2 regions of the Streptomyces sp. enrichment culture genome follow, and region 2 is predicted to be linked to the other one. Evidence: riboswitches for the same ligand, from Rfam matches in the RefSeq annotation. Region 2 holds a riboswitch; the other holds the start of a gene.

Region 1 (4,485 bases), 1.5 Mb from region 2:
CGCGCACCTCGTACGAGACCGGCCCGCGATTGGAGGCCACCAGTACCTGCGCCGCACCGTACGTTGAAGCCATAGCCCTCAACCTAGCCCGCCCCCCAACCGCTCAAACGTACGGTTCGGCCGTATACAGGAGGGGGTGGCGTGTTACGCCACCTTGCGTGCCGCGTACTCCGCGATCTCCACCATCGGGGGACGCTCCTCGGTGTCCACGGAGTACGTACGCGGCTCGAAACCGTCCTCCATCCGCTCGAACTGCGTGAGGGACGGGCGGATCAGATGCCCCCGGGCCAGCCGCAGCTGCGCGGTCCGGTAGATCGCCGCCGCCATCCGGCCCAGCGCCTGCCCGTCCTGGTGCCGGTGCTTGCGGACACCGACGTCCACCTGCGCCAGGGCGTCGAGGCCGACCAGGTGCAGCGAGTCGACCAGCATGCCCAGCTCCACCCCGTAGCCCACCGGGAACGGCAGCTGCTCCAGCAGCGACCGGCGGGCCGCGTACTCGCCGCCCAGCGGCTGCACGAAACCGGCCAGCTGCGGCCAGTGCATGTTCAGCAGCGGGCGGGCCATCAGCTCGGTGACCCGGCCGCCCTGCCCGGCCGCGCCGCCCAGCGGACGGTCGTACATCGCCTTGACCAGGTCCACGTCCGGGTCGGTCAGCAGCGGGCCGACGATCCCGGAGACGAAGTCCGCCGAGAACTCCTTCAGGTCCGCGTCCACGAAGCACACGATGTCGCCCCTGGTCACCAGCAGCGACCGCCACAGCACCTCGCCCTTGCCGGGCACCGCGGGGATGCGCGGCAGGATCTCGTCGCGGTGCACGACCCGGGCGCCCGCGGCGGCGGCCACCTGCGAGGTGCGATCGGTGGACCCCGAGTCGACGACGACGATCTCGTCGACCAGCGGAACCCGCTCCACGAGGTCGTGACGGATCACGTCGACGATGTCGCCGACCGTCGCCTCCTCGTTGAGCGCGGGCAGCACGACACTGACCGACTGGCCCGTGGCGTGTTTGGCGGCCACGAGCCGGTGGAGCGGGCGGTCGGACACGGACCAGGAGCGTGTGCTCAGCCAGCGCTCGACTTCTTCCAGCACGGTCTGCGGCTCCTCACTGTCGGGATCCCTGTGATCCATCTCGCGGTTCGGACGACTATCTCAACTGTCCTGGCCGTCGGTTACAGTCTTGGACAACGCGGATGACCATCGCATGTCGGTGGCCGACCGTCGTTCACAACCACATACAGCTCATCCAGAGGGGCAGAGGGACACGGCCCGATGAAGCCCCGGCAACCCTCCAGCCGCCCGCGCCGCCAGGCGCTGATTGTCAGCGCGTCAAGTTGACGTGGCGAGGCTCCCGGCTAGGGAAGGTGCCAAATCCGTCTCACGGCGAAGTGCGTCGTGAGGAAGATGAGGAGAAAGGGCCTCGCCTCACATGGCTGTGCAGACTGTTGCAAGCACCACGAATTCCTCTTCCACGGTAGACCTCGGTCCCGCCGCCGCGCTCTCCTGTCGCGAATGCGGTCACCGCGTCCCGCTCGGCCCCGTCTTCGCCTGCGAGGAGTGTTTCGGCCCGCTGGAGATCGCCTACGACTTCTCCGCGTACGACGCCGAGGAACTGCGTAAGCGCATCGAGGCGGGCCCCGCGAACATCTGGCGCTACGCGCCGCTGCTCCCCGTCCCGGCAGACGTGGCCGACAAGCCGAACCTCAACCCCGGCTGGACCAAGCTCGTCAAGGCCGACAACCTGGCGCGCGAGCTGGGCGTGACCGGCGGGCTGTACGTGAAGGACGACTCCGGCAACCCGACGCACTCCTTCAAGGACCGCGTCGTCGCCCAGGCCCTGGAGGCCGCCCGCGCGTTCGGCTTCACCACCCTCTCCTGCTCCTCCACCGGCAACCTGGCCGGCGCGGTGGGTGCCGCGGCCGCCCGCGCCGGCTTCCGCTCCTGCGTGTTCATCCCGCACGACCTGGAGCAGGGCAAGGTCGTCATGGCCGCGGTCTACGGCGGCGAGCTCGTCGGCATCGAGGGCAACTACGACGACGTGAACCGCTTCTGCTCCGAGCTGATCGGCGACCCGGCGGGCGAGGGCTGGGGCTTCGTCAACGTCAACCTGCGGCCGTACTACGCCGAGGGCTCCAAGACCCTCGCGTACGAGATCTGCGAGCAGCTCGGCTGGCGGCTGCCCGACCAGATCGTCGTCCCGATCGCCTCCGGCTCCCAGCTCACCAAGATCGACAAGGGTCTGCAGGAGCTGATCAAGCTCGGGCTCGTCGAGGACAGGCCGTACAAGATCTTCGGCGCCCAGGCCGAGGGCTGCTCGCCGGTGTCCACCGCGTTCAAGGCGGGCCACGACGTCGTCCGGCCGCAGAAGCCGAACACCATCGCCAAGTCGCTCGCCATCGGCAACCCGGCGGACGGGCCGTACGTCCTCGACATCGCCCGGCGCACCGGGGGCGCGGTGGAGGACGTGACGGACGAGCAGGTCGTCGACGCGATCAAGCTGCTGGCGCGGACCGAGGGCATCTTCGCGGAGACCGCGGGCGGGGTCACCGTGGGTGTGACGCGCAAGCTCATCGAGAACGGGGTGCTCGACCCGTCGCTGACGACCGTCGTGCTCAACACCGGCGACGGCCTCAAGACCCTCGACGCGGTGGCCGGCACGGGGCTCACGGCGACCATCCGGCCCAACCTCGAGTCGTTCCGCGAGGCCGGGCTCGTCTAGACCAAGCCCCAGTAAGTCACTCCACCGGAGGTTTTCATCGTGAGCGTCACCGTCCGCATCCCCACCATCCTGCGCACCTACACCGGCGGTCAGGCCGAGGTGGCCGCCGAGGGGGCCACCCTCGCCGAGGTCATCGCCGACCTGGAGAAGAACCACACGGGCATCGCCGCCCGGGTTCTCGACGACCAGGGCAAGCTGCGTCGGTTCGTCAACGTGTACGTCAACGACGACGACGTCCGCTTCGAGCAGGGGCTGGAGACGGCCACGCCGGACGGTGCCGGCGTCTCGATCATCCCGGCTGTCGCGGGCGGCTGCTGACGTCACACGCTGTTCATCGAATTGCCCCCTCCGTGAGAGATCCGGAGGGGGCAATTCCATGTGATTGAGCGCGGTAGAGTTGGGGAACCCGCCGCACTTTCCGCGATGTGGCTGCGACAAGATGCAGCCAAAATCAGCGGCCCTTTCGCGCCTTTCGCTCCTTTTGCCGGGCCCGACTTGCCCGGAATTCGGGTGAATTCTTCGTAAATAAGCGATCAGTGCTGCCCGGATTTCTCGTCCGATTGACCTGTTGCAGACGGCAGTTGGACAGATACATTCAGCCGCGGTCGACGCGTTCCGGCGCACGCCCCCAACGACTGGGGGGTGAGGTCTGACCCGGATCCGCGAAGTGCGGATCTGTGCAAGGGCCAGTAATAGGGGAGTTAGGCATGGCTCAGGGCACCGTCAAGTGGTTCAACGCGGAGAAGGGGTACGGCTTCATCGCGGTCGACGGTGGTGCGGACGTCTTCGTCCACTACAGCGCGATCCAGATGGACGGGTACCGCACCCTGGAAGAGGGCCAGCGGGTCGAGTTCGAGATCTCGCAGGGCCAGAAGGGCCCGCAGGCCGACATGGTTCGCGTCACCGCCTGAACGTTCTATTCGAAGGGCTCGCACCGCACGCCGGTGCGAGCCCTTCGGCGTGTCCGGCGGCCGGCGCCGGCTGTTCGCCCACCGCTGACTACCTGCCGGTCTCCGAGAGCCGCTTGCACTCGATGGGGGCGAGTGCTAATCATTGGCGTTAGCACTCTGAAGGTGAGAGTGACAACGAAGGACCGGGTCGGTGAGGCCGCAGGCCGGGTGGGGCAAGGAACCACGAGGCAGGCAGGCCGTCCGTCGCGGGCGCGGGCGCGGTCCGAAGGAATCACCCCCAGTCCTGGAGGGACCACTTCACATGGCCAAGATCATCGCGTTCGACGAGGAGGCGCGGCGCGGCCTCGAGCGCGGCATGAACCAGCTCGCGGACGCCGTCAAGGTGACCCTCGGCCCCAAGGGCCGCAACGTCGTCCTCGAGAAGAAGTGGGGCGCCCCCACGATCACCAACGACGGTGTCTCCATCGCCAAGGAGATCGAGCTCGAGGACCCGTACGAGAAGATCGGCGCCGAGCTGGTCAAGGAAGTCGCCAAGAAGACGGACGACGTCGCCGGTGACGGTACGACCACGGCCACCGTTCTCGCCCAGGCGCTGGTCCGCGAGGGTCTGCGCAATGTGGCCGCCGGTGCCAACCCGATGGCCCTGAAGCGCGGTATCGAGAAGGCCGTCGAGGCCGTCTCCGGCGCGCTGCTCGACCAGGCCAAGGAGGTCGAGACCAAGGAGCAGATCGCCTCCACCGCCTCCATCTCCGCCGCCGACACCCAGATCGGCGAGCTGATCGCCGAGGCCATGGACAAGGTCGGCAAGGAAGGCGTCATCACCGTCGAGGAGTCGCAGACCTTCGGTCTGGAGCTCGA
Region 2 (4,485 bases):
CAAGCGGATCTGCCTGGGCCTGCAGCGCCGGGACAAGGACAAGGTGCTGCACGGTCGCGAGACCGGCACCATCAAGCGCCTGCCGCACGGTGAGTTCATCGAGGTGCACGAGCCGCTCAGCCAGGACAAGCTGTACACGCTCACCGCGCACGAGCAGTACAAGCCGGCCGAGATCGGCCCGACGGTCGACGAGAACGGCGTCGAGCGCAAGGTGAAGGGCTCCGAGAAGCTGCGCGCCAAGCTGAGCAAGGCGTACTACGGCGAGGAGTCCCAGATCGCCAAGCCCACCGTCGAGGAGTACAAGGAGATCACGAGCGGCCACGGCCACCACTGATCGCTGCGTTCGCCACGCCACGCTGAAGGGCCCCCGTCCGGTGTTCGGACGGGGGCCCTTCGCCGTGCCCGGGGCTGGATAGGCTGGGATCGCACCGATGTGTTTCATGTGTTCTACGACGATCAGGAGCGGCTGATGAGCGCTGTGACCCCCGCTGGAGGCGACACCGCGGCGGGCCGTTCCTGGCCCGTCGTACTGAACGCGCTGCTGGAGGGCCGGGACCAGGGCGCCGACGACACGGCCTGGGCGATGGACCGGATCATGCGCGGCGAGGCGACCGACGCGCAGATCGCCGGGTTCGCGGTGGCGCTGCGGGCCAAGGGCGAGACGGTCGAGGAGATCACCGGCCTGGTCCGCGCGATGTACGCGCACGCCAATGTGATCGAGGTGCCCGGCGCCACCGTCGACATCGTCGGCACCGGCGGTGACGGCGCGAAGACGGTGAACATCTCCACGATGTCGTCCGTCGTCGTGGCCGGCACCGGCGCGAAGGTGGTCAAGCACGGCAACCGGGCCGCGTCGTCGGCGTCCGGTGCCTCCGACGTGCTGGAGAAGCTGGGCGTCAATCTGGAGCTGACGCCGAAGCGGGTGGCGGAGGTCGCCGAGGAGGCCGGGATCACCTTCTGCTTCGCGGTGAAGTTCCACCCGGCGCTGCGCCATGTGGCGGCGGCCCGCGGCCAGCTGGGCATCCGCACGACGTTCAACTTCCTCGGCCCGCTGACCAACCCGGCCCGGGTGAAGGCCCAGGCGGTCGGTGTGGCGGATCTGCGGATGGCGCCGATCGTCGCGGGCGTCTTCGCCGAACGCGGCAACTCCTCCCTGGTGTTCCGCGGCGACGACGGCCTCGACGAGCTGACCACCACCTCCACCTCCCGGGTGTGGATCGTCCGCGACGGCAAGGTCGCCGAGGAGACCTTCGACCCGCGGGACGTCGGCATCGAACTGGTCCCGGTGGAGGCGCTGCGCGGCGCGGACGCCTCCTACAACGCCGAGGTCGCCCGCCGCCTGCTGGACGGCGAGACCGGCCCGGTCAGGGACGCGGTGCTGCTGAACTCGGCGGCGGCGCTGGTCGCGCTGGAGCCGACCGGGGAGCCGCTGGCGGAGCAGATCCGCGCCGGGATGGCGAAGGCGGCGGAGTCGATCGACTCGGGCGCCGCGAAGCGGACGCTGGAGCGCTGGGTGGCGGCCAGCAACGCGTAGCGTTTCACCGAGGAGCGTCCCGCGATCCGGACACGGGTTGCGGGACGACGATCATTTCGCGTACGTTCCCGTACCAGGTCATGAGTGACAGTCATGAGGCCCCGGCCGACTGTCCGGCAACCCTCCGTCCGTGGCGGGGTGCCCCGGGTGAAGACCAGGCCGTACGGCAGCAAGGCCTACGGCAAGCGCGGACCCCTCGCAAACCAGGGGTCCTGGTCGTTCGAGGGAGTCTCCCGTGAGCAAGCGAATGCGATAGGGCCGCAGAGCCCCGCCTCCGCATCCCTTTTTCTCTCTTCCTCTCTCTCACCTCACGGGAGCTTCGCCATGTCCGTCTCCACCGCTGCCGCCGACCAGTCCGTTTGTGCCCCGCTGCCCGTTCTGGGGCGAGATGTCACCGTGCCGCTCGTCACCGGCGGCGAGGTCGCCTACGCCGCGCTCGACTACGCCGCCAGCGCGCCGGCGCTCCAGCGGGTCTGGGACGACGTCGCCGCCTACGCGCCGTACTACGGCAGCGTCCACCGCGGTGCCGGATACCTCTCCCAGCTGTCCACGGACCTCTTCGAGAACGCCCGCCGCACGGTCGCCGAGTTCCTGGACTGCCGCGACGGCGACCAGGTCGTCTTCACCCGGTCCACCACCGACTCGCTCAACCTGCTCGCCGCGGCCCTGCCCGCCGACTGCCGGGTCTTCGTCTTCGAGACCGAGCACCACGCCTCCCTGCTGCCCTGGAAGAACGCCCAGGTCACCTACCTGGACGCGCCGCGCACCCCGGCTGAGGCGGTGGCGACCCTCGAGCGCGCCCTCGCCGACCGCGACCCCTACGGCCCGGCGCTGGTCTGCGTCACCGGCGCCTCCAACGTCACCGGCGAGCTGTGGCCGGTCCGCGAGCTCGCCGCGGCGGCGCACGCGCACGGCGCCCGGATCGTGCTCGACGCCGCCCAGCTGGCCCCCCACCACCCGGTCTCCGTACAGGAGTTGGACGTCGACTGGGTCGCCTTCTCCGGCCACAAGCTGTACGCCCCGTTCGGCTCCGGCGTCCTCGCGGGCCGCGCCGACTGGCTGCGGGAGGCCGAGCCGTACCTCGCGGGCGGCGGCGCCAGCCGCAAGGTGAGCCGGTGCGAGGACGGCGGCGTGGACGTGGAGTGGCACGAGAGCGCCGCCCGGCACGAGGCGGGCTCGCCGAACGTCATCGGCGCCTACGCCATTGCTTCCGCCTGCAAGGCGCTGACCGACGCCGGGTTCGACAGCCTGGTCGCCCGTGAGCGGTACCTGATCGAGAAGGTCCGCGCGGGCCTCGCCGAGGTGCCCGAGGTGCGGGTCCTGTCCCTCTTCGGCGACGACGCCCCGCGCGTCGGCGTGATCTCCTTCGTCGTCGACGGCTGGAACAGCTCGCACTTCGCCGCCGCGCTCTCCGCGGAGTACGGCATCGGCGTGCGCGACGGCCTGTTCTGCGCCCACCCGCTCGTCCGCACCCTGCTCGGCAGCGACCCGCAGACCCAGGGCGAGTGCGGCGCCCCCGAGGCCGCGCCCGGCGAGAAGTCCCTCAACGCCATCCGGGTCAGCTTCGGCGCGGGCACGCCGGACGAGCACGTGGAGCGGTTCCTGACCGCCGTGCGGGAACTGGTCCGGGACGGCGCCCGCTGGAACTACCGCACCGAGGACGGGCGTTGCGTGCCGGACACCTCCGCGTGAGCCGGTAGCCGGGCGCCCAGCAGGATCAACCGCAGGGCGCGTTCGGCGGCGTCCGTGAGCAGTTCGCCCGCCCGCAACAGCGCCTCCGCCAGCGCCATCGGCGCGGGCAGGATCCCGCTGAACGCGTCCACACCCGGCACCTCGTGCGCGCCCTCGCCGAGCGTGCCGGCCAGGGCGAGCACCGGACGGCCGTACCGCTTGGCGCGGCGGGCCACCTCGGCCGGGACCTTGCCGCGCGGCGTCTGGTGGTCGAGGGCGCCCTCCGCGGTGATGACCAGGTCGGCGCGGGCCAACCGGGCGTCCAGGTCGAGATGGTCGAGGAGGACGTCGAAGCGGGGCAGCAGCCGGGCGCCGAGCGCGGCCAGGCCCGCGCCGAGCCCGCCGGACGCGCCGGTGCCGGGCCCGTGCCGCAGATCGGTGCCCGCCACCCGGAGATCGCGGGTGAGGACGTACGCCCAGTTCTCCAGGCCCGCCGACAGATGCTCCACCTGCGCGGGCGTCGCCCCCTTCTGCGGTCCGAAGACCCGCGCCACGCCCCGCTCGCCGCACAGCACGTTGTACGGGTTGCAGGCGACCACCAGTTCCGTGTCGCGCAGCCGGGAGTCGAGGCCGGTCGGGTCGACGCGGTGCAGGCGGATCAACTCGGCCCCGCCAGGCGGCAGTTCGAAGCCGTTGGCGTCCAGCAGGCGGGCGCCGAGGGCCTGCAGGGCGCCCGCGCCGCCGTCCGAGGTGCCGGAGTCGCCGCAGCAGACCAGGATCCGCCGTACGCCGGTGTCGAGCGCGGCGCGGATCAGCTCACCGACGCCGTAGGTCGTGGTGGCGCCAGGGTCGCGCAGGGAGTGCGGGACGAGGGCGAGCCCGGCGACGGCCGCCATCTCCACCAGCGCGGTGTCCCCGGCGCCGCCGAGCAGCGCGAAGTGGGTGCCGAGCCGGTCGCCTACGGGGCCGGTCGCGGGCAGCGCCACCAGCCGCCCGCCGGTCGCGGCGGCCAGCGCGACGGCCGTGCCCTCACCGCCGTCCACCAGCGGGACCGGATCGATCTCGGCGTCCGGCAGCACCCGGCGGACCCCGTCCGCGATGGCGTCGGCGGCGGCCTGGGCGGACAGCGACTCCTTGAAGCCGCTGGGGGCTACGACGACTCGGCTCAGCATGGCGGGTCTCCTAACGGGTCAGGGGAACGCCGAGCAGCGGCCACACCGCCACGGCGAAGAGCAGGACGAGGGCGGCGGTCAGCGGGGCCAGCACGGCGGACAGACGCA

The links. A riboswitch is a leader RNA that binds a small molecule or an ion and turns the genes downstream of it on or off. The one in region 2 is predicted to bind S-adenosylmethionine.
Region 1: it holds a riboswitch for S-adenosylmethionine, as region 2 does, so the genes downstream of both, thrC (threonine synthase) here and ACSU6L_RS27445 (aminotransferase class V-fold PLP-dependent enzyme) in region 2, are expected to answer to the same signal.

Annotation. Positions count from the first base shown of each region.
Region 1 is NZ_OZ186847.1:4,680,471-4,684,955, forward strand. Features, by position in the region: gene ACSU6L_RS20520 (alpha,alpha-trehalose-phosphate synthase (UDP-forming)) at 1-73, opposite strand, end outside; gene ACSU6L_RS20525 (glucosyl-3-phosphoglycerate synthase) at 145-1,089, opposite strand; SAM riboswitch class I at 1,237-1,408, shown strand; gene thrC (threonine synthase) at 1,427-2,716, shown strand; gene ACSU6L_RS20535 (MoaD/ThiS family protein) at 2,756-3,034, shown strand; gene ACSU6L_RS20540 (cold-shock protein) at 3,424-3,627, shown strand; gene groL (chaperonin GroEL) at 3,929-4,485, shown strand, end outside.
Region 2 is NZ_OZ186847.1:6,211,433-6,215,917, forward strand. Features, by position in the region: gene qcrB (cytochrome bc1 complex cytochrome b subunit) at 1-334, shown strand, start outside; gene trpD (anthranilate phosphoribosyltransferase) at 470-1,534, shown strand; SAM riboswitch class IV at 1,611-1,728, shown strand; gene ACSU6L_RS27445 (aminotransferase class V-fold PLP-dependent enzyme) at 1,859-3,226, shown strand; gene ACSU6L_RS27450 (glycerate kinase) at 3,181-4,377, opposite strand; gene ACSU6L_RS27455 (SLC13 family permease) at 4,388-4,485, opposite strand, start outside.